DNA from 3 places in the Mesorhizobium sp. WSM4814 genome. Region 1 is predicted to be linked to each of the others. Evidence: predicted binding sites of a transcription regulator. Region 1 holds the regulator's gene; each other region holds the start of a gene.
The links. The regulator PhoB, encoded in region 1, activates phosphate uptake and scavenging genes when phosphate is short. The targets are predictions, from matches to a motif close to TGTCATNNANCTGTCAT.
Positions count from the first base shown of each region.

Region 2: the regulator PhoB is predicted to act here: its motif matches at 1,258-1,274, upstream of AC0L2V_RS27440 (PhoX family protein).
Region 3: the regulator PhoB is predicted to act here: its motif matches at 5,309-5,325, upstream of olsB (l-ornithine N(alpha)-acyltransferase).

Region 1 is NZ_JBVVQT010000016.1:3,364-10,533, forward strand. Features, by position in the region: gene AC0L2V_RS21850 (ATP-binding cassette domain-containing protein) at 1-503, opposite strand, end outside; gene AC0L2V_RS21855 (sugar ABC transporter permease) at 597-1,916, opposite strand; gene xylF (D-xylose ABC transporter substrate-binding protein) at 2,058-3,098, opposite strand; gene AC0L2V_RS21865 (ROK family protein) at 3,364-4,611, shown strand; gene phoB (phosphate regulon transcriptional regulator PhoB) at 4,732-5,421, opposite strand; gene phoU (phosphate signaling complex protein PhoU) at 5,438-6,145, opposite strand; gene pstB (phosphate ABC transporter ATP-binding protein PstB) at 6,181-6,996, opposite strand; gene pstA (phosphate ABC transporter permease PstA) at 7,009-7,170, opposite strand, start outside.
Region 2 is NZ_JBVVQT010000025.1:57,595-64,764, reverse strand. Features, by position in the region: gene AC0L2V_RS27450 (phosphatase PAP2 family protein) at 1-689, opposite strand, end outside; gene AC0L2V_RS27445 (hypothetical protein) at 800-1,138, opposite strand; gene AC0L2V_RS27440 (PhoX family protein) at 1,343-3,331, shown strand; gene AC0L2V_RS27435 (GNAT family N-acetyltransferase) at 3,422-4,102, opposite strand; gene AC0L2V_RS27430 (MarR family winged helix-turn-helix transcriptional regulator) at 4,099-4,590, opposite strand; gene AC0L2V_RS27425 (ABC transporter permease) at 4,753-5,514, opposite strand; gene AC0L2V_RS27420 (ABC transporter ATP-binding protein) at 5,511-6,437, opposite strand; gene AC0L2V_RS27415 (cytochrome ubiquinol oxidase subunit I) at 6,656-7,170, shown strand, end outside.
Region 3 is NZ_JBVVQT010000015.1:47,105-54,274, forward strand. Features, by position in the region: gene AC0L2V_RS21275 (DUF934 domain-containing protein) at 1-379, shown strand, start outside; gene AC0L2V_RS21280 (DJ-1/PfpI family protein) at 515-1,135, shown strand; gene AC0L2V_RS21285 (fatty acid desaturase) at 1,276-2,298, opposite strand; gene AC0L2V_RS21290 (hypothetical protein) at 2,433-2,666, opposite strand; gene grpE (nucleotide exchange factor GrpE) at 2,906-3,541, shown strand; gene AC0L2V_RS21300 (trimeric intracellular cation channel family protein) at 3,652-4,284, shown strand; gene olsB (l-ornithine N(alpha)-acyltransferase) at 4,370-5,245, opposite strand; gene AC0L2V_RS21310 (response regulator) at 5,423-7,170, opposite strand, start outside.

The sequences.
Region 1 (7,170 bases):
CGGGCGTTGAACAGGATGGCGCGCGCGATCGCCACCGACTGCCGCTGGCCGCCCGAAAGCTTGACCACCGGCTCCTTGAATCGCTGGAAGCGGGGATTGAGCCTGCCCATCACCTTGCGCGACTCGGCCTCCATGGCGCCATCGTCGAGCGTGCCCCAGCCGGTCATCAGCTCGCGGCCGAGGAACAGGTTGGCGGCGGCGTCGACATTGTCGGCGAGCGCCAGCGTCTGGTAGATCGTCTCGATGCCGTATTTCTTGGCGTCGCGCGGATTGGCGATCGAAGCCTCCTCGCCATTGACGAAGATCTGACCCGAATCGCGCTTGTAGGCGCCGGACAGGATCTTGATCAGCGTCGACTTTCCCGCACCGTTGTGGCCGAGCAGCGCCACGACCTCGCCCGGGAAAAGGTCGATCGATGCATCGTCGACGGCGCGAATACCGCCGAAGGCAATCGAGATGTTGCGCATATCGATCAGTGGCGTGGGAGCAGTCGTGTCAGCCATGATCGTTCCTCTCTATGGTTTCGCCGAGCATGATGCTGGACCGAAACGGATGTCCACTTTTCGCTGATCCGGACCTTTGGCTCGGGATCATGCTCAGACCCGCTTGCGGTAGACGGTGTCGAGCCAGACGGCGACGACCAGCACGGCGCCGACGACGACGCTCTGAAGCGGTGAATCGATGCCGAGCAATACCATGCCGGACTGCAGCGACTGCATCAGAAGCGCGCCCAGCATGGCGCCGAGCACCGTGCCGGAGCCGCCGGCCAGCGACGTGCCGCCGATGACGGCTGCTGCGATGACCAAGAGTTCGTCCAGCGTGCCCAGCGCATTGGTCGCCGCATTGAGGCGGGCCGAAGCAATTGCCGCGCTGATCGCGGCCAGAACGCCCATGATCATGAACACTTTCATGGTCACCCAGCGCGTGTTGATGCCGGCGAGTTCCGCCGCTTCCGGGTTGCCGCCAATGGCAAAGACGTAGCGGCCGAATCGGGTGCGCCGGGTGATGAAGGTCATGACGATGCCGACTGCGACCGCGATCAGCACCGGTATGGCGATGCCATGGGCGATGAACAGCCCGCCCTCGGGGATGGTGATGCCGTTCCGCTGGGCGTATTGGCGAACGATGCCGATTGGCCACGGATAGGAATTGGCGATCCAGACGGCGCCGAGGATGGCGGCGCAGGCGACAACACCAAGCAGGCTCTCCGCCCAGACCGGGCGCAACGGAAACTTGAAGCGCTTGCGCTGCGACCGGCCGTTGAGCAGCATCAAGGCGACGGCCACACAGGCGAGAATGCCGACGATCCAGCTCGCGGTCGCCCCGATCGAGCCACGCGGCCCGCCACCCATCAGCTGGAACGTGGCATCGAGCGGCGCGACGGTGCGCCCGCTCGTCATCAGCCACGCCATGCCGCGCCAGATCAGCAGGCCGCCCAGCGTCACGATGAAGGCCGGAACCTCGAGATAGGCAATGATGAAGCCCTGAAGCGCGCCGATCATGAGGCCGAGCGCCACGCCGGCAGCCAGGGCGATTACCCATATCCAGGGATTTCCAAGCTGGAATCCCATGACGCGGATGAGGAATTCTGCCTGCGCAACGCCCATCACCATGCCGATCACGCCTTCGACGGAGCCGACCGAAAGATCGATGTTGCGCATCACGATGACCAGCACCATGCCGGTCGCCATGATCGCGACCGAGGAAGTTTGCACCGACAGGTTCCAGAGATTGCGCGGCGTGAGGAAAAGCCCACCCGACAGGATGTGGATTCCAACCCAGATGATCAGCAGCGCGCCGACCATGCCGAGCATGCGTATGTCGAGCTCGGTTGCCTTGAGGAAGCGGCCGAAGGGGCTGAGCTCGGATTCACGCGCCCGATCGGCAGCCGGCGTGTTGGAAGTCGTGTCGGTCATGATGTCCTCCCACCGTTGCCGTCTGCCGCGGATGCCGGAAGCAGCTTAGAAATTACCCGCGAGACGCGGAAAAACAACTCTTTTGAAAAAAACGCCGCGGCGTGAAGCCGCGGCGTTTCAGGTTTTTTTGGCGAAGGCGGATCAGTTGCAGACCGCGACGGTGCCCGCCGCCACGCCGGCGCAGACCTCTTCCTGCTTGATCCAGCCGGCGTCGATGACGACGTTGAGATTGTCCCTGGTGATGGCAATCGGCGTCAGGAACAGCGACTTGACGACATTGCCGCCCGGCGTGGTGAAATCCTTGACGCCGGCAATGTCTGTCATCGGCTTGCCGTCGGCCAGCTGCGAGGCGATCTCGGCGGCGTTCTTGCCGAGCTCGCGCGCGTCTTTCCACACCGATACGGTCTGTGTGCCCAGCGCGATACGGTTCAGCGCGGCATGGTCGCCGTCCTGGCCCGAAACCGGGACGGATCCGGCCAGGCCTTGCGCCGTCAGCGCCGCGACGACGCCACCGGCGGTGCCGTCATTGGCGGCAACCACCGCATCGACCTTGTTGTCGTTGGCGGTCAGGAACTGTTCCATGTTCTTCTGGGCGTTGGCGGGAAGCCAGCCGTCCGTATAAGCCTCGCCGACATTCTTGATCTTGCCGCTGTCGATGGCATCCTTGAGCACTTCCATGGAGCCGGCGAACAGGAAATCGGCATTCGGGTCGGCGCCCGAGCCCTTGATGAAAACGTAATTGCCTTCCGGCGCCACCTTGAACACTTCGCGGGCCTGCATGCGGCCGACTTCCTGGTTGTCGAAGGTCAGATAGAACACGTCCTTGTTCTCGATCAGCCGGTCATAGCCGACGACCGGAATGCCTTCGTCCAGCGCCTTCTGCACCGCCGGACCGATGGCCGAGGCATCCTGCGCAAGGATGATCAGCGCGTTGGCGCCCTGCGAGATCAGGCTCTCGACGTCGGTCAGCTGCTTGCCGGGATTGGACTGTGCGTCAGCGGAAATATATTTGTCGCCGGCGGCCTCGATCGCCGCCTTCATGGCGGCTTCGTCGGTCTTCCAACGCTCTTCCTGGAAGTTCGACCACGAAACGCCGATGACCTTGTCCTTGGCCTGCGCGGCCGACGCGAGCGTCAGCGACATGGCGACCCCCGCCAGAATGGCGGCTGCGAATCTCTTCATGATATTCCTCCCTGCGCCGCGTAGGGCGCGACCAACTGGCCCGAAGGCCGGCACAAAGGCTCTATTTTTTCGAGCCTCGAAAAAATACTGGTCCAACGCCGAAGCACTGTCAACACCAATTCTGATGGATGTTGACGTCCTGTCGGGCTTTTTTTCGAGGCTCGGAATAAATAATGACAGCCCCCTCCGCTTCTGCCAGTATTTGTCGGACATTACCGACGGCTTCCGATTCATGAGCGGCCGCGGCGATGAGGAGGAAACAAAAATGTCGGTGGGAATCCGTCATGACGATCTGCGCCGGCGCAACCGGGCGATGGTGATTTCGGCCGTGCGCCGGGCAGGCCAGCCGTCGCGGACCGAGATCGCCGCGACCACCGGCCTCAGCCATTCGACCATATCGGCGATCTCTGCCGACCTGATCCAGGAAGGCATCCTGGCCGAGAGCAAGGCGAGCGAGACGGTTTCGCTGAAACGCGGCCGGCCGCAGGTCGGCCTCAGCCTCAATCCGCAAGCCGCTGCGGTGTTGGCCGTCGTGTTGTCGCTGAATTTCCTGTCGGTCGCCGTCATCGATTATGCCGGACAAGTGGTCGCCGAGGACCAGCGCCGGCTGGACACGCTGACCATGTCGCGTGACGCGCTGATCGGCGAATGTGTCGCCATCGTCCGGCGCCGGCTCGAAGATCCCGACCTCGATGTCCAAAGCGTCGCCCGCATCGCGCTGGCGATCCAGGGCATCACCGATTCCCATGCGCGCGCCATGTTGTGGTCGCCGATCACGCCGCAGACGAACATCGCCTTCGCCGACATTCTGGAACGCGAGTTCGGCATCCCGGCCATCATGGAGAACGACTGCAACATGATGGCCGTGGCGCTGCGCTGGCGCCACCCGGATCGCTACCGCGATGACTTCATCGCCATCCTGCTCTCGCACGGCATCGGCATGGGGCTGGTGCTGAAGGGCGAGCTGTTCACCGGCACCCACTCCTCAGGCGGCGAATTCGGCCACATGATCCATCGGCCGGGTGGCGCGCTTTGCCGCTGCGGGCGGCGCGGTTGCGTCGAGGCTTATGCCGGCAACTACGCCATCTGGCGCAACGCAAGGCTGTTGAGCGAGAATGCCGAGCCGGTCGCCGATGTCAGCGACGCCGAGATGCGGGCACTGGCGGCCCGGGCGCGCGAGACGGACGGACCGGAGCGCGAAGCCTACCGCAAGGCCGGCGAGGCGCTCGGCTTCGGGCTCGGCAGCCTGTTCGCGCTGATCGATCCGGCGCCCGTGGCCATGGTCGGCGCCAGCGCTGCCGCCTTCGACCTGATCGAGCCGGCGCTGCGCGAGGCCATCGCCCAGACCGCCGGCGGCCAGCATTCGGGTTCGATTTCCTTCGACACCGAGCCGAACGAGTTGCCGCTGATCCGCGAAGGCTGCGCCATGCGGGCGCTAAGCTTCGTCGACCAGGAGATTTTCGCGCCGAGCATCCAGGCACGAGCCGGCTCGGTCGGAAAGAACGTGGCTTGAAGGATTCCCGGGTCGCGACTTGGGGTGTGTTGAGATTCAGGTCAGGCCGAGTCGAGAATGGTGGGTTCCGAGATCCGGAGCGGAGCGTACTTTGGGGTACGCCGGAAGCGCAGGTATCAGCTAGTCTTCCCTGATCGCATAGCCGGCGCCACGGATGGTGCGGATGACATCGGGCATGCGACCATTGTTGACCGCCTTGCGCAACCGGCCGACATGGACGTCCACCGTGCGCTCGTCGATGTAGATCGTCTCGCCCCAGACATTGTCGAGCAACTGGCTGCGCGAGAAGACCCGGCCCGGGTGCCGCATCATGAATTCGAGCAGCCGGAATTCGGTCGGCCCGAGCCGGATCTCGCTCTTCTTGCGATAGACCCGGTGCGATTCACGATCGAGCATGATGTCGCCGACCTTGAGCACGCTGGACAGCACTTCCGGCTTGGCGCGGCGCAGCAGCGCCTTGACCCTGGCCATGAATTCCGGTGTCGAGAACGGCTTGACCAGATAGTCGTCGGCTCCGGTCGAAAGGCCGCGCACCCGGTCGCTCTCCTCGCCGCGCGCGGTCAGCATGATGATCGGCAGCCGCTCGGTTTCGGGGCGCACCCGAAGCCGCCGGCAAAGCTCGATGCCGGAAACCGCCGGCACCATCCAGTCGAGCACCAAAAGATCGGGCACGTTTTCCTGCAGCCGGATTTCGGCCTCGTCGCCGCGCGTCACCACCTCGACCTGATAGCCTTCGGATTCAAGATTGTAACGGAGGAGGACGCCCAACGGCTCTTCATCCTCCACCACCATGATGCGCGGCGCGATCATCGGCCGGTCACTCCTGTCATGTCGCCGGCGCCGACATCGTCGTTTCGTCGAGCTTCGGGCGGTCCGCCGGCAATTGCTGCCCGGTCACGACAAAGTAGGCGTTTTCGGCGATGTTGGTGACGTGATCGCCGATACGCTCGAGATTCTTGGCGCAGAACAGAAGGTGCGTGCAGGCGGTGATGTTGCGCGGATCCTCCATCATGTAGGTCAGGAGCTCGCGAAAAACCGCCGTGTATTTCACGTCGATCTTCTGGTCGTCGGCGCGCAGTTCCTTCAACGCGCCGGCATCGCGCGACACATAGTGCTCGACCACCCCGCGCAGCTGCACAAGAACGAGATCCGCCATCGCGTCAATACCGTGCGACAGATTACGCGGCGTCGCGCTCTGCCCGACTGCGCTGACCCGTTTGGCTATGTTCTTGGCCAGATCGCCGATGCGCTCGAGATCGCCAGCCATGCGGATTGCGCCAACCACGGCGCGCAGATCCTGCGCCATCGGCTGCCGCTTGGCGATCAGCGTGATGGCGCTGTCATCGAGTTCGCGCTGCCGCGCATCCATGATGGCGTCGTCCGAGACGACGCGCTGCGCCATCGCATTGTCCGACGCAAGCAGCGCGCGGATCGAGGCCGCTACCATTGCGGCGGCGAGCTCGTCCATGTCGCGGATCAGCCGGTCGATGTGCTCCAGTTCCTCGTCGAAAGATGCGACGGTGTGTTCACCCATGGTGCTGTCCTCGTGTTCGAAATTCGCCGGACCGCTCAGCCGAACCGGCCGGTGATGTAGTCCTGGGTGCGCTTGTCGTCGGGGTTGGTGAACATCTTGTCGGTCGCGCCCTCCTCGACCAGATAGCCGAGATGGAACATCGCCGTGCGTTGCGACACGCGCGCCGCCTGCTGCATCGAATGGGTGACGATGACGATCGTATAGTTCTGGCGCAGTTCGTCGATCAGTTCCTCGACGCGGGCGGTGGCGATAGGATCGAGCGCCGAACAGGGCTCGTCCATCAGGATCACTTCCGGCGACACGGCGATGGCGCGCGCAATGCACAGGCGCTGCTGCTGTCCGCCGGACAGGCCGGTACCCGACTCGAGCAGGCGATCCTTGACCTCGTTGAACAGGCCGGCCTTCTTCAGGCTCGATTCGACGATGCCGTCCAACTCGGCCTTGCTCCTGGCCAGGCCGTGGATGCGCGGACCGTAGGCGACGTTTTCGTAGATCGACTTCGGAAACGGGTTCGGCTTCTGGAACACCATGCCGACGCGAGCTCGCAGCTCGACGACATCGATTTTCGGGTCGTAGACATCCTCGCCGTCGAGCGTGATCTTGCCGCTCACCCGCGCGATATCGATCGTGTCGTTCATTCGGTTCAGGCAACGCAGGAACGTCGACTTGCCGCAGCCCGATGGGCCGATCAACGCCGTCACCTGATGCTCGCGGACATCGAGATCGACGTCGAACAGTGCTCGCTTCTCGCCGTAGTGAACGGAGACCTTTTCGCCCTTCATCTTGATCGAAGGGGCGTTGGTTGCGCTGCTCAGTTTCTGCTCGACGCCGGCTTCCGTCATGATGTTCATATCCTCTACTCCTTACCAGCGCCGCTCGAAGCGCCTGCGCAGTATCACCGCGATGGCATTCATGATGACCAAAAACACCAGCAAAATCAAAATCGCCGCCGAAGTCTTCTGCTGGAACCCCGCTTCCGGGAAATCCGCCCACATGAAAATCTGCACCGGCAGGATCGTCGCGGG
Region 2 (7,170 bases), on a different contig from region 1:
GTCTGCCCGCGCCATCGCTGGAACGCCCATGCGACCAGCCAGCACAGCATCGCCCAGGCGAAGCCGGCGCACCAGCCGGCCAGCACGTCCGATGGCCAATGAACGCCGAGATAGACGCGGCTGATGCCGACGAGCAGTGCTGTCAGCACGGCAAGTGCCAGCACATAGATCTTGGTCGTTCGCCCAGGCAGGAAACGCGACGCCATGCTGCCCAGCGTCAAATATGTCACCGCCGACAGCATCGCATGGCCGCTTGGAAACGAAAGCGTCGCCACGTCGGCGAGATGCGAGACCAGGTCGGGGCGCGGCCGATCGATTCCTAGCTTCAGCGTGCTCGACAGGGCCTGCCCGCCCGCCACCGCGACAAAGACCAGAAACGCTGCTCCCGGCTTGTGGATCAGCAGCAGATAGACGATCACCGCCACTGTGATCAGCCCGAGCACGATGGCGCTGCCGAGGCTGGTAATGTCGCGCATCGCCCCTTCCAGCCATAGCGGTCCGATCGGATTGTCGGGCTGGCCCGCTTCACGGAAGGCGAGCATAATTTCCGTGTCGAAGGCGTGCGGCGTGGTGTCCCGCGCTACCTCCATCAGTTCCTCGAACCCCCACAGCCCGCCAGCGATGACCAGTCCGGCCAAAAGCACCGGGAATTCGATCCAGTTGAGCAGCCTGTTTGCGGTATTCTTCATCGGGCCAATCGTCTTACAGCGCCGCGCGTCCTTTTGGACGCGCAAAGGACGCTGTAGCACTTTGATTTGGCACATGATCCTTTCCGAAATCGTTTCGGGGTCATGCGCAACTACAGTTTTTGCAGATAGGGCCCGAGCGTGATCAGCGCCACCGCTGCGACGGCGAGCACGATGCCGGTCGCCTGCAACGAATTGACGCGCTCGCCGAAGAACACCAGTGCCACCACGTTCACCGACACCAGTTGGATCACCGCCGACAGGCTGAACGACACCGACATGCCGAATTCACGGATCAGCCTCAGCATGATCAGATTGCCCGCTGAATAGAGCGCCAGAGTCAGAACGATCTTGCCGAGGCTCGGCGCCAGCCCCCATTGCTTGGCCGCCGTCGCCGCCAGCAGGAAGATCACTGTCGAAATGCCGAGCTGCCCCAGTCCCCAGAAACTCACTTTTTTGTTCCTCCCGACGCCGTGCTTGCGCGCCTGCCGCAGATCTTGTTTCGGAAGCGTCGGTCGCGGTCAAGCGGCCTGATCAAAGACATGAAATCGGGCTGGAAATTGGTCGGCAACGTCATCAAACTGTGATCTGCTGGCGATACGCGGTCAGTCAAGCAACACGCTCCAGCCATCCCAAAGAGCCAGAGGCACGCCCCCATGACTGAACATCGCCCCGACGCCCATTTCCGCACCAGCCTGCTCGAGGAAAACGATGGGCCAGGAACCAATCCCACTGACAACCAGACGATGGGCGAAATCATCGCCGCGCGATTCTCGCGCCGTGGTTTTCTGCAGGGATCGCTCGCGGCAACCGCCATCGCCGCCACCGTCAGCCCGCTCGCGCTGATCCTCGCCGACGATGCCCGCGCCGGTGGCGGCTCGGTCTTCAGTTTCGACGAGGTCGAGGCAGGCGTCGACGACAAGCACCATGTCGCTGCCGGCTACGACGCCGACGTGCTGTTGCGCTGGGGCGATCCGCTGTTTGCCGATTCACCGGAATTCGATCCGACAAAACAGTCGGCGCAGGCCCAGGAAAGACAGTTTGGCTACAATAACGACTATGTCGGCTATATCCCGATCGACGGCTCGGCCGAGCATGGCCTGCTGGTGGTCAACCACGAATACACCAATCCGCATCTGATGTTCCCGGGCCTTGTCACCATCGTCGATGGGGAGGCCAAGCAGGCGCCGCTGAGCAAGGAACAGGTCGACGTCGAGATGGCCGCGCATGGCGGCACCATCGTCGAGATCCGCAAGGCATCAGGCAAATGGCAGGTGGTGCGCGACGGCAAGCTCAACCGCCGCATCACCGCCAACACCGAGATGGCACTGTCCGGCCCCGTCGCCGGCCACGACCGCGTCAAGACCAGTGCCGATCCGACCGGCACGAAGGTCATCGGCACTGTCAACAATTGTGCCGGCGGCGTCACGCCCTGGGGTACCTATGTCATGGCCGAGGAAAACATACACGGCTATTTCTCGGGCGAGCTGCCGGAAGGCCACAAGGAAGCCACCAACTACAAGCGCCTGGGTATTCCCGAAGGCGCCTATGAATGGGCTGCGCATTACGATCGCTTCGACATCGGCAAGGAGCCGAACGAGCCGAATCGCTTCGGCTGGATTGTTGAGGTCGACGTCAACGATCCGACCTCGGTGCCGAGGAAGCGCACTGCCATGGGCCGCTTCAAGCATGAGGGCGCTGAATCGATCGTCGCCAAGGATGGCCGTGTCGTTTTCTATCTCGGCGACGACGAACGCTTCGACTATGTCTATAAATTCGTCACGGCCGGCAAGTTCAACGCCGAGGACCGCGCCGCCAACATGGATCTCCTCGACGACGGCACGCTCTACGTCGCCAAATTCGCCGAAGACGGGTCGATCGAATGGCTGCCCATCGTCTTCGGCCAGGGCCCGCTGACGGCGGAGAACGGCTTTGCCAGACAGGCCGACGTGCTGATCGAGACGCGCCGTGCCGCCGATCTGCTCGGTGCCACCAAGATGGATCGCCCCGAGGACATCCAGCCCAATCCGACGACTGGCAAGGTCTACGTCATGCTGACCAACAATTCGAAGCGCAAGACGGACCAGGTCGACGCCGCCAATCCGCGCGCCGAAAACGCCTTCGGCCATATCATCGAGATCGTCGAGGACGGTGGCGATTTCACTGCCGCCAAGGGCAAGTGGGAAGTGCTGTTGAAATGCGGCGATCCCTCAGTGGCCGAAGTTGGCGCCACCTTCTCGACCGCAACCACCGCCAATGGCTGGTTCGGCATGCCGGATAATTGCGCCATCGATTCGGCCGGCCGGCTTTGGGTCTCGACCGATGGCCAGGGCCCGAAGGCCACCGGCCGCACCGATGGCCTGTGGGCGGTCGACACCGAAGGCGAGGCGCGGGCGACCTCGAAACTGTTCTTCCGCGTGCCGATCGGCGCCGAAATGTGCGGCCCGCTATTCACGCCCGACGACCAGACCGCCTTCGTCGCGGTTCAGCATCCGGCCGATGGCGGCGAAGACTGGGAGGCTTTTGGCCGTCCCTCTTACTACGAGGACCCGTCGACCCGCTGGCCTGACTTCAAGCCCGATATGCCGGTGCGGCCGTCGGTCGTCGCCATCACCAAACAGGGCGGTGGCAAGATCGCGGTCTGAATCACTGCAAGGCGCTAGCAGCGCCAAGGAAGGACTTCGTCGATACGAAATCCTTCCTTTTCCTGATGCGCGGGAATGCGCCTGATGGGCTCATTCGGCGCGCTGAACCACGGCCACGTTCATCATGCTTCTCAACCTGAAGCCAATGGACTCGTATAATCCTATGGCCGTGGTGTTGCTGGCATAGGCGTGGAGATAGGGAACTTCGCCGCGCGCCGCTATCCGGTTTGCCACGAACAGCGACAGCAGCCTGCCCAGGCCACCGCCTCGAAATTCCGGATGTGAGCACACCCCGCTAAGTTCGGTATAGCCGGGTTGCTTCATGCGTTCGCCGGCCATCGCCGCAAGTCGGCCCTCGATCTTCACACCCCAAAAATCGCCTAGGCTCAAGGCTTCGAGCGTGAATGGGCCAGGCTTGGTGACCAATGCCAAGGCGAGCATCTCAGCTGCATCGTCTCGCGTCAGACGTTGCACGCGCTTGTCGGAGACCATCTGCAATGGCCGCTCGGCAATCATCTGAACCCCGGGCGCGGTCGAAGTCGCCGAGAGTTCCGCGGGCAGAGCAATGGCGTCCGCCTGAAGCAGGATCGCACTCTCGCCTGGGGAGACAAGTTTTCCGAGCGCCTGCAGGCTTTCCGCATCGTCCGCGGCACTGGCGGCGAAGGGAGCTATCGAGGGCCGATACCGCATGGCGAGGTCGTCACCTTTCGCGAAGGCTTGGTGTCGCGTCCGAAGCGCGCTCCACACGGGACGGTCAAGCAGGTATTTCATCGCGTGGCACCTTCCGGCTTCTTTACACGACGGTCGAGAGGCGCCGCGGCGAGGCCGTCCTCGATGGCGGCCAGCTGATCAAGAAGCGGCCCAGAAAGATCCGCGCACAGATCCGCGACGGCATTCTCGATGCGCGGCCAGACGTCGTGCTTTGCAACATCGACCAGCCGCTGGCCGTGCAGGGTGAGGCAGACAATCCTGCGCCGCTGGTCATCATCCGATGGACTGACCTCGACCAGTCCCAATTCGGCCAGAAGCGACACGCTCCGCGTTACACCTGGCTGCGCGACCCCGAGGGATTGCGCCAGTTCCCCGACTGGCAGCGGGCCCAGCCTGTCGAGCGCAGCCAGCAGCGGGTACTGGCTCGACTGAACCGGCACATCGAGGCAGTCGAGCAGGCGCTGCGTATCCGCCTGCAATTGCTCGCCAATACGCTTCATCCTGCTGCCCAGGCACAGGAACCCAAGGGACCTTACGACGTCTTCCATAATCGACCTGCCAGCCAATTGATAACACGATATATAACATTATATGGAAATCAAGCGCCGCCATCGCACGGCCGCTTTCAAGCGTCGTCACCAGATTTGGTCGTCTTGGGTCGGGAACATCGCTCGGATGCTGGCGCTGCGTCGCCTGGGCAGGCCGTTCGGTCAGTTCCGCAGCCGGTAGCCGGTCCTGAAGATCCACGCGACGATCGCTATGCAGACAAACAGGAAAACCACGGTCATGCCGAGGCTGATGCCGATCGAGACGTCGGCTTTGCCGTAGAAACTCCAGCGAAAGCCGCTGACCAGATAAAGGACAGGGTTGAACAGCGTCACCGTGCGCCAGGTGCCGGGCAACATGTCGATCGAATAGAAGCTGCCGCCAAGGAAGGTAAGCGGCGTGATGATCAGCAGCGGCACCAGCTGCAGCTGCTCGAAGCTCTTCGCCCAGATGCCGATGATGAACCCGAACAGGCTGAAGGTCACCGACGTCAGCACCAGGAAGGAGAGCATCCAGAACGGATGCTCGATGGTCAGCGGCACGAACAGCGACGCGGTCCCCAGGATGATCAGGCCGAGTATGATCGACTTGGTCGCCGCACCCCCGACATAGGCGATGATGATCTCCAGATAGGACACCGGCGCCGACAGCAGTTCGTAGATCGAGCCGACGAATTTCGGGAAATAGATGGCGAAGGAGGCGTTGGAGATCGACTGCGTCAGCAGCGACAACATGATCAGCCCCGGCACGATAAAGGCGCCGTAGCTGATGCCGTCAATCTCGGTGATGCGCGAGCCGATGGCCGAGCCGAAGACGACGAAATAGAGCGATGTCGAGATGACTGGCGAGACGATGCTCTGCAGCACGGTCCGAAAAGCGCGCGCCATCTCCATCTTGTAAATCGCCCAGACTGCTCGCGGGTTCATGCGCCCTTCCTCACCAGGTTGACGAAGATCTCCTCGAGCGAGCTGTTTTGCGTGTCGATATCGCGGAACTGGACGCCGGCCGTCTCAAGGTCGCGCAGCAGCGAGGCGACGCCCGGCCGCTCGCTCTGGTTGTCATAGGTGTAAGTCAGTCGATCACCGTCCGGCGAAAGCTCCAGTGCGTAGCGCGACAATTTCTCGGGTATGGTGGCGAGCGGAGTGCGCAATTCCAGCAACAGCCGTTTGCGGCCGAGCGTGCGCATCAGTTGCACCTTGTCCTCAACCAGCACGATCTCACCGCGATTGATGACGCCGACGCGGTCGGCCATCGCCTCGGCCTCCTCGATATAGTGCGTGGTCAGGATGATGGTGACGCCATCCTCGCGCAGCCGGCGCACCATCGCCCACATGTCCTGGCGCAGCTCGACGTCGACGCCGGCTGTCGGCTCGTCGAGGAACAGCACCCTCGGTTCGTGCGACAGCGCCTTGGCGATCATCAGCCGCCGCTTCATGCCGCCGGACAGGGTGATCGCCTTGGCGTCCTTCTTGTCCCACAACGACAGGTCGCGCAGCACTTTCTCGACGAAGGCGTGGTTGGCCGGCTTGCCGAACAGGCCCCGGCTGTAGTTGACCGTCGCCCACACGCTCTCGAACGCGTCGATGGTCAGTTCCTGCGGCACCAGCCCGATGAGGCTGCGTGCGGCGCGATAATCCCGGCTGATGTCGTGGCCGTCGACGCTGACCGTGCCCGACGAGCGGTTGACGATACCGCAGACGATCGAGATCAGCGTCGTCTTGCCGGCGCCGTTCGGCCCGAGCAGCGCAAAAATCTCGCCGCGCTCGATATCGAGGTTGATCTCCTTCAGCGCTTTGAAACCGGTGGCGTAGGTCTTGGTGACCCCGGAAATGGCAATGATCGATGGCATGGCTGAAAAACGGCTGCTTGAAAGGAGGTCTGTTGATTTAGTCCGCTGAATGTCGGTGCGCGCGGCCGGAAGTCAATGGCACTCCTGACATTCTGGACATCGGCGCATCCACCGCTGCCGCGGTCCTGCGGCGTTCCGCCTCGCGTGACGCCACGCCGCTTTGACCGCCTGGCGCATCCGGCCTATCTTCCCTGACATAGCAGCAGCCGGAGCCCGCCATGGACCCGCTCATCCTTTCGCGCATCCAGTTCGGCGCCAACATCTCGTTCCATATCCTGTTTCCGGCTATCACCATCGCGCTTGGCTGGATGCTGCTGTTCTTCAAGCTTCGCTACAACGCCACCGGCGATACCGCCTGGATGCGCGCCTATTTCACCTGGGTGAAGGTGTTCGCGCTGTCCTTCGCCATGGGCGTGGTTTCGGGCGTCACCATGAGCTTCCAGTTCGGCACCAACTGGCCGGGTTACATGGAGACCGTCGGCAACATCGCCGGCCCGCTGCTCGCCTATGAGATACTCACCGCCTTCTTCCTCGAGGCGGCGTTCCTCGGCATCATGCTGTTCGGCTTCCGCCGCGTCTCCAACCGCATCCACACGCTGGCAACCGTGCTGGTGGCCGGCGGCACCACCCTGTCCGCCTTCTGGATCATCGCGCTCAATTCATGGATGCAGACGCCGGTCGGCTTCGAGATGCGCGACGGCGTAGCCCACGCTACCGACTGGTGGGCGATCGT
Region 3 (7,170 bases), on a different contig from region 1:
CCGGTCGGCGAAGGAGCGCCTCGGCGTGCTGCTTCAGCCCGGCGATCAACTCGAAAAGATCGCGGACCTGCTCGACCAGATATCGCTGGTGGCGCTGGCCTTCCCGGCTTTCAGTGACGGCCGCTCCTTCTCCAAGGGCGAACTGCTGCGCAGCCGCTACCGTTTCGAGGGCGCGGTCCGCGCCACCGGACAGGTTCTGGTCGACCAGCTTCCGCATATGCTGCGCCTCGGCTTCGACGAGTTCGAAGTGTCAAATGCAGTGTTGCTGAAACGGCTCGAGGAAGGCCGCACCGGCGGTCTGCCGCTGTCCTACCAGCCGACCGTGAAGCCGGAGGCCAAAGGCCCCAAATATTCCTGGCGGCGGGTGCGCACCGGTTGATATCCCCACCGAGCAAGTCGCATCTGGTCGGACCACTTTGCCGATTCAATCTTTTATTTTCGGCATCCGCCCCTTAAGATACGGCCTATTATTTCGCGATCCGAAATAAATTCGCCACCAAGGGAGGAACCGGGAATGGCTGGTAAGAAGATATTGATGCTCGTTGGCGAGTTCAGCGAGGAATACGAGATTTTCGTCTTTGAACAGGCCATGCATGCGGTCGGCCACACCGTGCATGTCGTGTGTCCTGACAAGAAGGCGGGCGATATCCTGAAGACGTCGCTGCACGACTTCGAGGGTCACCAGACCTATACGGAAAAGCTCGGCCATGACTACATCCTCAACAAGACGTTTTCCGAGGTCAATCCGGCCGAATACGATGCGGTCTATGCGGCAGGCGGGCGCGGGCCGGAATATATCCGCATCGACAAGCGCGTGCAGGCGCTGGTGCGGCATTTCCACGAGACCGGCAAGCCGATCTTCACCATTTGCCACGGCGCGCAGATCCTGATGGCGGTCGACGGCGTGCTGCGTGGCAGGGAAGTCGCGGCGCTGCAGTATTGCGAGCCGGAAGTCACGCTCGCTGGCGGCACCTACATCGATGTCGCGCCGACCGGCGCCCATGTCGACGGCAATCTGGTGTCGGCCAAGGGCTGGCCGGGGCTGGCCGCCTTCATGCGCGAATGCCTGAAAGTGCTTGGCACCGAGATCCGCCACGGCGAGATCCTGATGCGCGACGAACGCAAGGCGGCTTGAGTCGGGCCTTGGAAACCGCCGCACCTGTGGTGCGGCGGCACTACAGCGCCGCGTCCTTTTGGGACGCGCAAAGGACGCTGTAGAACTTGATTCTGCGCATGATCCTTCCGAAAATCGATTTCGATTTTCGGGTGATGCTTTTACGCAGTCATCCGCGCTTCGCGAAACGACACCAGCTTGCTGCGGCTCTCATCCCACAGCGCCAGCTTGACGCAGCGCAGGCTGTCGAGAAGCGTGACGCGGCCGATTTCGCGCAGTTCCGGATAGTCCCTCAGGACCTCCTGGAGCCGATAGCACGGCACCTTGGCGGAGAGGTGATGCACGTGATGGACGCCGATATTGCCGGTGAACCAGTTCAGCACCGGCGGCAGGTCATAATAGGACGAGCCGTGCAGGGCCGCATGCTGGAACTCCCATTCGGAGTCCTTTGCCCACTCTGTCTCTTCGAACTGGTGCTGGACGTAGAACAGCCAGATGCCGGCGGAGCCGGCGAGAACGACGATGGGCAAGTGGACAACCAGGAACGCTTCGAGGCCGACGAACCAGATGAGGGCGGCGGCCGCAACCGCGATGGCCACGTTGGTGGCCATCGACGACACCCAGGGCGTGAGGCCGCCTCGCATCATGCCGACCGGCAGTCGCTGCTCAAAGATGAAAAGCCAAATGGGGCCGAGGCCGAACATGACGAGCGGATGGCGATAGAGACGATAGGCAAGGCGGCCCCGCCAGGACATTTGCCGATATTCGGCAACAGTCAGCGTCCTGATGTCGCCCGTGCCGCGCTCATCGAGATTGCCGGCGCTGGCGTGATGGGTTGCGTGGGCACGCCGCCAGCAATCGTAAGGCGTCAAGGTCAGGATGCCCAGCCCGCGGCCGATCCAGTCGTCGGCGGTGCGATTGGCGAAGAACGAGCCGTGGCCGCAATCGTGCTGGATCATGAAGATCCGCACCAGAAAGCCGGCGGCCGGAAGGATGAGGATCAGACCCCACCAATGGCCATAGGCATAGGCAGCCGAGGACATTGCCCACAGCGTGGCAAAGGGGATGAGGGTGATGGCAAGTTCGACGGCGCTGCGCCGCCTGTCAGGTTTCTTGTAGCGCGCCAGGATCTTCAACCAGGCACGCTTGCTGTTCGCTACAGCTTCGGGGGAAATCATGTTCATCAGGAAGCATAGACGGACCATTTCGTCGCCGCAAGCCAGGCATCACGCAAAGTTACTGCGGGTAATTGTCGCGCGACGCGCAAGTTGCGGCAAAAGGCATGCCAATGGCGCTCAGCGACAGGCGTGTGTGTTGTCTATCGCCGGTTGCCACCGGCGGCTACGCTGCTTTCGATGCCGTCCAGGCGGTCAAGCAATTCCCTGAAACGATCGGGAATGTCGTTCTCCGTCCGGAACGCCGGCAACGCGCGCAGAAAGTGCATCGTTGCCTCGGTGCCGAACTGGCGCCTGATGCCGGCCGCCAGCCTTTCACGTCTTTCGTCATCGTTGGGGGCGCCATTCTTACGGTCGCCGTCGTTGCGGGTCGCCATCTCAAAATCCTGTGTCGGTTTCGAAACTCTTCCAGCAGACGAATGGTTCCCCTATCGCAGCATCTTGGCAAGCAAAGCCGGTGGTTACAGTAAAATTTGAATTAATATCGAAAGGTCTCCATGATGCGACGTCAAAAGCGCGAGCGGCCTGTCCAGTATCGCTTGCCCCTTGATTTTTGGCCGCCAAACCTCGATATCGGGCACAAAATCCACATCATTTGAAATGACGGGAAACGGCGATGAGCGACCAGGCAAAAGACGAACGCGCGCCCGATGAAGCCGAGACGGCCGGGGCTGCCACCGAATACACGCAAGGCAGCGCCGACGGCGACTATGAAGCGCTTGTGCGGCTGCTGAAGGAAAACGACGAGTTGAAGGACCGCGCGCTCCGCGTCGCAGCCGAGATGGAGAATCTGCGTCGCCGTACCGCCCGTGACGTGCACGATGCACGCGCCTATGCGGTTGCCAATTTCGCCCGTGACATGCTGTCGGTATCGGACAATCTGCGCCGCGCACTGGATGCGATCCCGGCTGAGTCCAAGGCGTCAGGTGATGCCGGTTTGAAGTCACTGATCGAGGGCGTCGAGCTCACCGAGCGCGCCATGCTATCGGCGCTCGAGCGGCACGGAGTGAAGAAGCTCGAGCCGGAAGGCGAGAAATTCGACCCGAATTTCCATCAGGCGATGTTCGAGGTGCCCAATCCGGAGGTGCCGGCCAACACGGTGGTCCAGGTCGTGCAGCCCGGCTATTCGATCGGCGAGCGGGTGCTGCGGCCGGCCATGGTCGGCGTTGCCAAGGGCGGTCCCAAGCATGTGGCAAGCGAAGCGCCGGTCGAGCCAGGGCCGGTGAATGAGCAAGCTGAGAAGGATGCGTAAGTTAAGGGAATAGGGCAGTAGGAGCAGTAGGGTAAAGGAGCCGTACCAATCGTCCGGCTTCGTGCTATTCATACATCCCTATTCACCCGCTCTCCTACTCCGCTATGCCCTTGAACCCGATCGAGCTTCTCGACTATGCCGGTGTCGCCGTCTTCGCGGCGACCGGTGCGCTGGCCGCTTCGCGCAAGCAGCTCGACATCATCGGCTTTCTGTTCCTGGCCAGCGTCACCGGCATCGGCGGTGGCACGTTTCGTGACGTCATCCTCAATCTGCCGGTCTTCTGGGTTACCAACTCTGGCTATGTGCTGATCTGCGCGGTGGTGGCGATGCTTGTCTTTTTCGGGGCGCACCGTCTCGAATCCCGCTGGAAATTACTGCTCTGGCTCGACGCCGTCGGCCTCGCCGCGTTTTCGGTGATGGGTGCCGCCAAGGGCCTGGCCATCACCGGCTCGCCGGTCGTGTCCGTTGTTACCGGCGTGCTCACCGCCACGTTCGGCGGGATCTTGCGCGACCTGCTGGCCGGTGAGGCTTCGGTGCTCTTGAGACCAGAAATCTATGTCACCGCCGCCCTTGCGGGCGCCATCCTGTTTACAACAGGCGATCTCGCCGGACTGCCGCCGCTCGCCTCGGGCCTGGTGGGCTTCATAGCCGCTTTCTGCGTGCGTGGCGGCGCGCTTAAGTTCGGCTGGGCCTTTCCGTCCTACAAGAGCCGGCCCGGCCGGCGGCCGGAAGATATTCCGTGAAATGAGGGCGAGTAGCGACTGGGGACAACGATCCGCAGCGAAACTCCCGCTACTCGCTACTCCCTATTCGCTACTCATTGGAATCTCAGGCGGCGAAGCGCTGGGCTTCCCCGCCATAATAGCTGACGTAGCGGGCGCCGATCTCCTTGACCGGCATCACCACGAACACGTCGACCGTCGAGAATTCGCGGTCGATGACGCAGCCGTCGCCGATGCGCGCGCCGACGCGCAGATAGCCCTTGACCAGCGGTGGCATCGCCGCGATCGCGGCCTTGGCGTTGACCGCCTCGATCGGCATCAAATCCATGGAACAGTAGCGGCCGGCGACGGCGCGCACGTCCCAGGCCGAATTCGTCCGGCAGTGATGGGCGAGATAGGTCAGCGCTTCGGCGTGCGCCGCCGGCACGGTGCCGGGGAACGAGGCGCAACCGGTCATCACGCCGATCCCATAATGGTTGATATAGGCCCAGATACCTTGCCAGAGCGCCTCGATGGTGCGCTTCGAGCGGTATTCCGGCAAGACGCAGGAGCGGCCGAGCTCGAGGAAACGCTGGCCGGGATGGCGGGCGATAAGATTGGTCAGCTCAAACTCGCCCTCGGAATAGAAGCCGCCGGCCGCTGCCGCGATCTCCTGCCGCAACAGGCGGTAGGTGCCGACAATGCGGCGATGCTCGGGACCGGACAGCGAGGTGTCGAAGACGAGCAGATGATCACAGAGCGGATCAAAATGGTCGGCGTCGCGGCGGTCCTGCACCTGAAACAGGGTTTTCCTGGCGCCGAGCTCGTCATAGAACACCCGGTAGCGCACTTCCTGCGCGGCGGCGATCTCGGCCTCGTTGCGTGCGAGCCGCACTTCGAGGTTGCCGATACGGCCAAGCGCTTCGCCTTTTATGACAGCATCGACGTTGCGCCCGGTGAGCAAAGCACCCCTGGCGTTCGGCCGAGCGTCACATTCCGGCATAACTGTATGCACGAGTGATTCTCCTTCGAGCCATCCCTCTTGGCACGGGGATACGGCGTATGTGCAACAGGATTGTGACAGTACCGTGATACGGCCCTGCCGGCAATACTTCGTCGGCTGGTCAACCCTTCAACCGGCTATGTTCTGCAGGTAAGCCAGGCAAGGACAGCCGGCGGATCAAGCGGCGACGTGACCCTCGACCGCATGGACAAGCGCGTCGGGGTCGAGCGGCTTGGTGACGAAGCCGCTGGCGCCATGGGCGAGCACTGCGTGGCGGGTCGTTTCCTGACTGTCCGCCGACAGCACCATGATCGGAACCGGCGACACGGCGGTTTCCTCCTCGTGCCGGCGGATGGCGGCGATCGCGTCCAGCCCGTCCATGACAGGCATGTGCAGGTCCATCAGCACCACGTCGAAGCGGTACTTGTGGTCGGTGCCGGTGACGGCCTCGACGGCGGCCTTGCCGTTGCCGACCAGTTTCACGCGATGCCCGGCCTTTAGCAGCGTGGCACGGGCAAGCATGGCGTTGATGTCGTTATCCTCGGCGATCAGCACGGACAGGCCCCGCCGCCGGCCGCCAATGGCGCGGGCGGTTGGTGCGCCGCGCTTTTCCGGCTGCGGCTGGGTGAGGGCAGGCACGCTGCTGGTCAAAAGCACGCGAAGCAACGTTTCGCCACGCACCGGCCTTGCCAGAAAGGTGGCGTAGCCGCTGGCGCGGAACTCGCCCAGCATGCCGCGGTCGGTTGGCGCGATCAGTGTGATCGCCTCGCAATCGGCAAAGCCGCTCTGGCGAAGGCGTTTGAGCAACCTGCCGTCGCCTTCCTCCATGGCCGCATCGACCAAAAGCGCGTCGCAGTCTTCGGCGAAGGACGCTGCCTGGGCGGCGGTGGTGGCCAGATCGACCTTGCCGCCATTGGCGCGGATGGTGCGGGCGATGGCGTCGGCCTCGATGGCGTTCTTCGACAGGATCACGGCGCGCCGCCCTGACAGCGCATCTCGACGGCTCTGCGGCGGCTCGGTGGCCGATATTGCAGGGATTTCGAAGACGAATTCCGAACCCTGGCCGAGCTGGCTCGACACCGAGATCGTGCCGCCCATGGCGATCACCAGGCGCCTGGAGATGGCAAGACCGAGCCCGGCGCCGCCATGCGCGCGGGTCGACGTGCCGTCAGCCTGTTCGAATTCCTCGAAGATGCGCTCCAAGTCGTCCTCGTGCAGGCCGGGACCGGTGTCGGTGACGGTGAAGCCTATGCGGTCGGTGGTTTCGGTGCGGGCACGAGCGATGCTCACCAACACGCCGCCGCTGTCGGTGAACTTGATGGCGTTGCCGATGAGGTTGAGCAGCACCTGCCTGACCCTTCCAGGATCGGCTGATATCATCTGCGGCACGTCGGGTTCGACATGGCAGCCAAGGCCGATGTTCTTGGCGAAGGCACGCGCCGCCAGGAGTTCCACGATGTTGTCGGCGATCTCGCGCACCGACATTGGCTGCGGTTCGGGATCGAAGCGGCCTGCCTCGATCTTGGAATAGTCGAGCAGGTCCTCGATCAGCGCCAGCAGCGCGCTGGCCGAGGTCGAGATGGCGCCGACATAGGTCCGTTGTTGCGGCGAGAGCCCGGTGTCCGCCAGCAGCTTGGCCATGCCCATGATGCCGTTCATCGGCGTGCGGATCTCGTGGCTGACGGTGGCGAGGAAGCGCGATTTGGCCTGGCTTGCATATTCGGCTCGCTCGCGGGCGGTGATCAGCGACGTTTCGGCGTGCTTGCGGGCGGTAATGTCGCGGGCGATGGCGCGATGCGAGACAGCGCCGCTCTCCTTGTCGCGCACGGACAGTTCGATCCATGAGAACCAGCGCGGGCCGCTCGGTGTTCTAATGGCGACGTCGGTGGAGCTCAGGCATTCATGGTCGGAAAAAGCGGCATCGG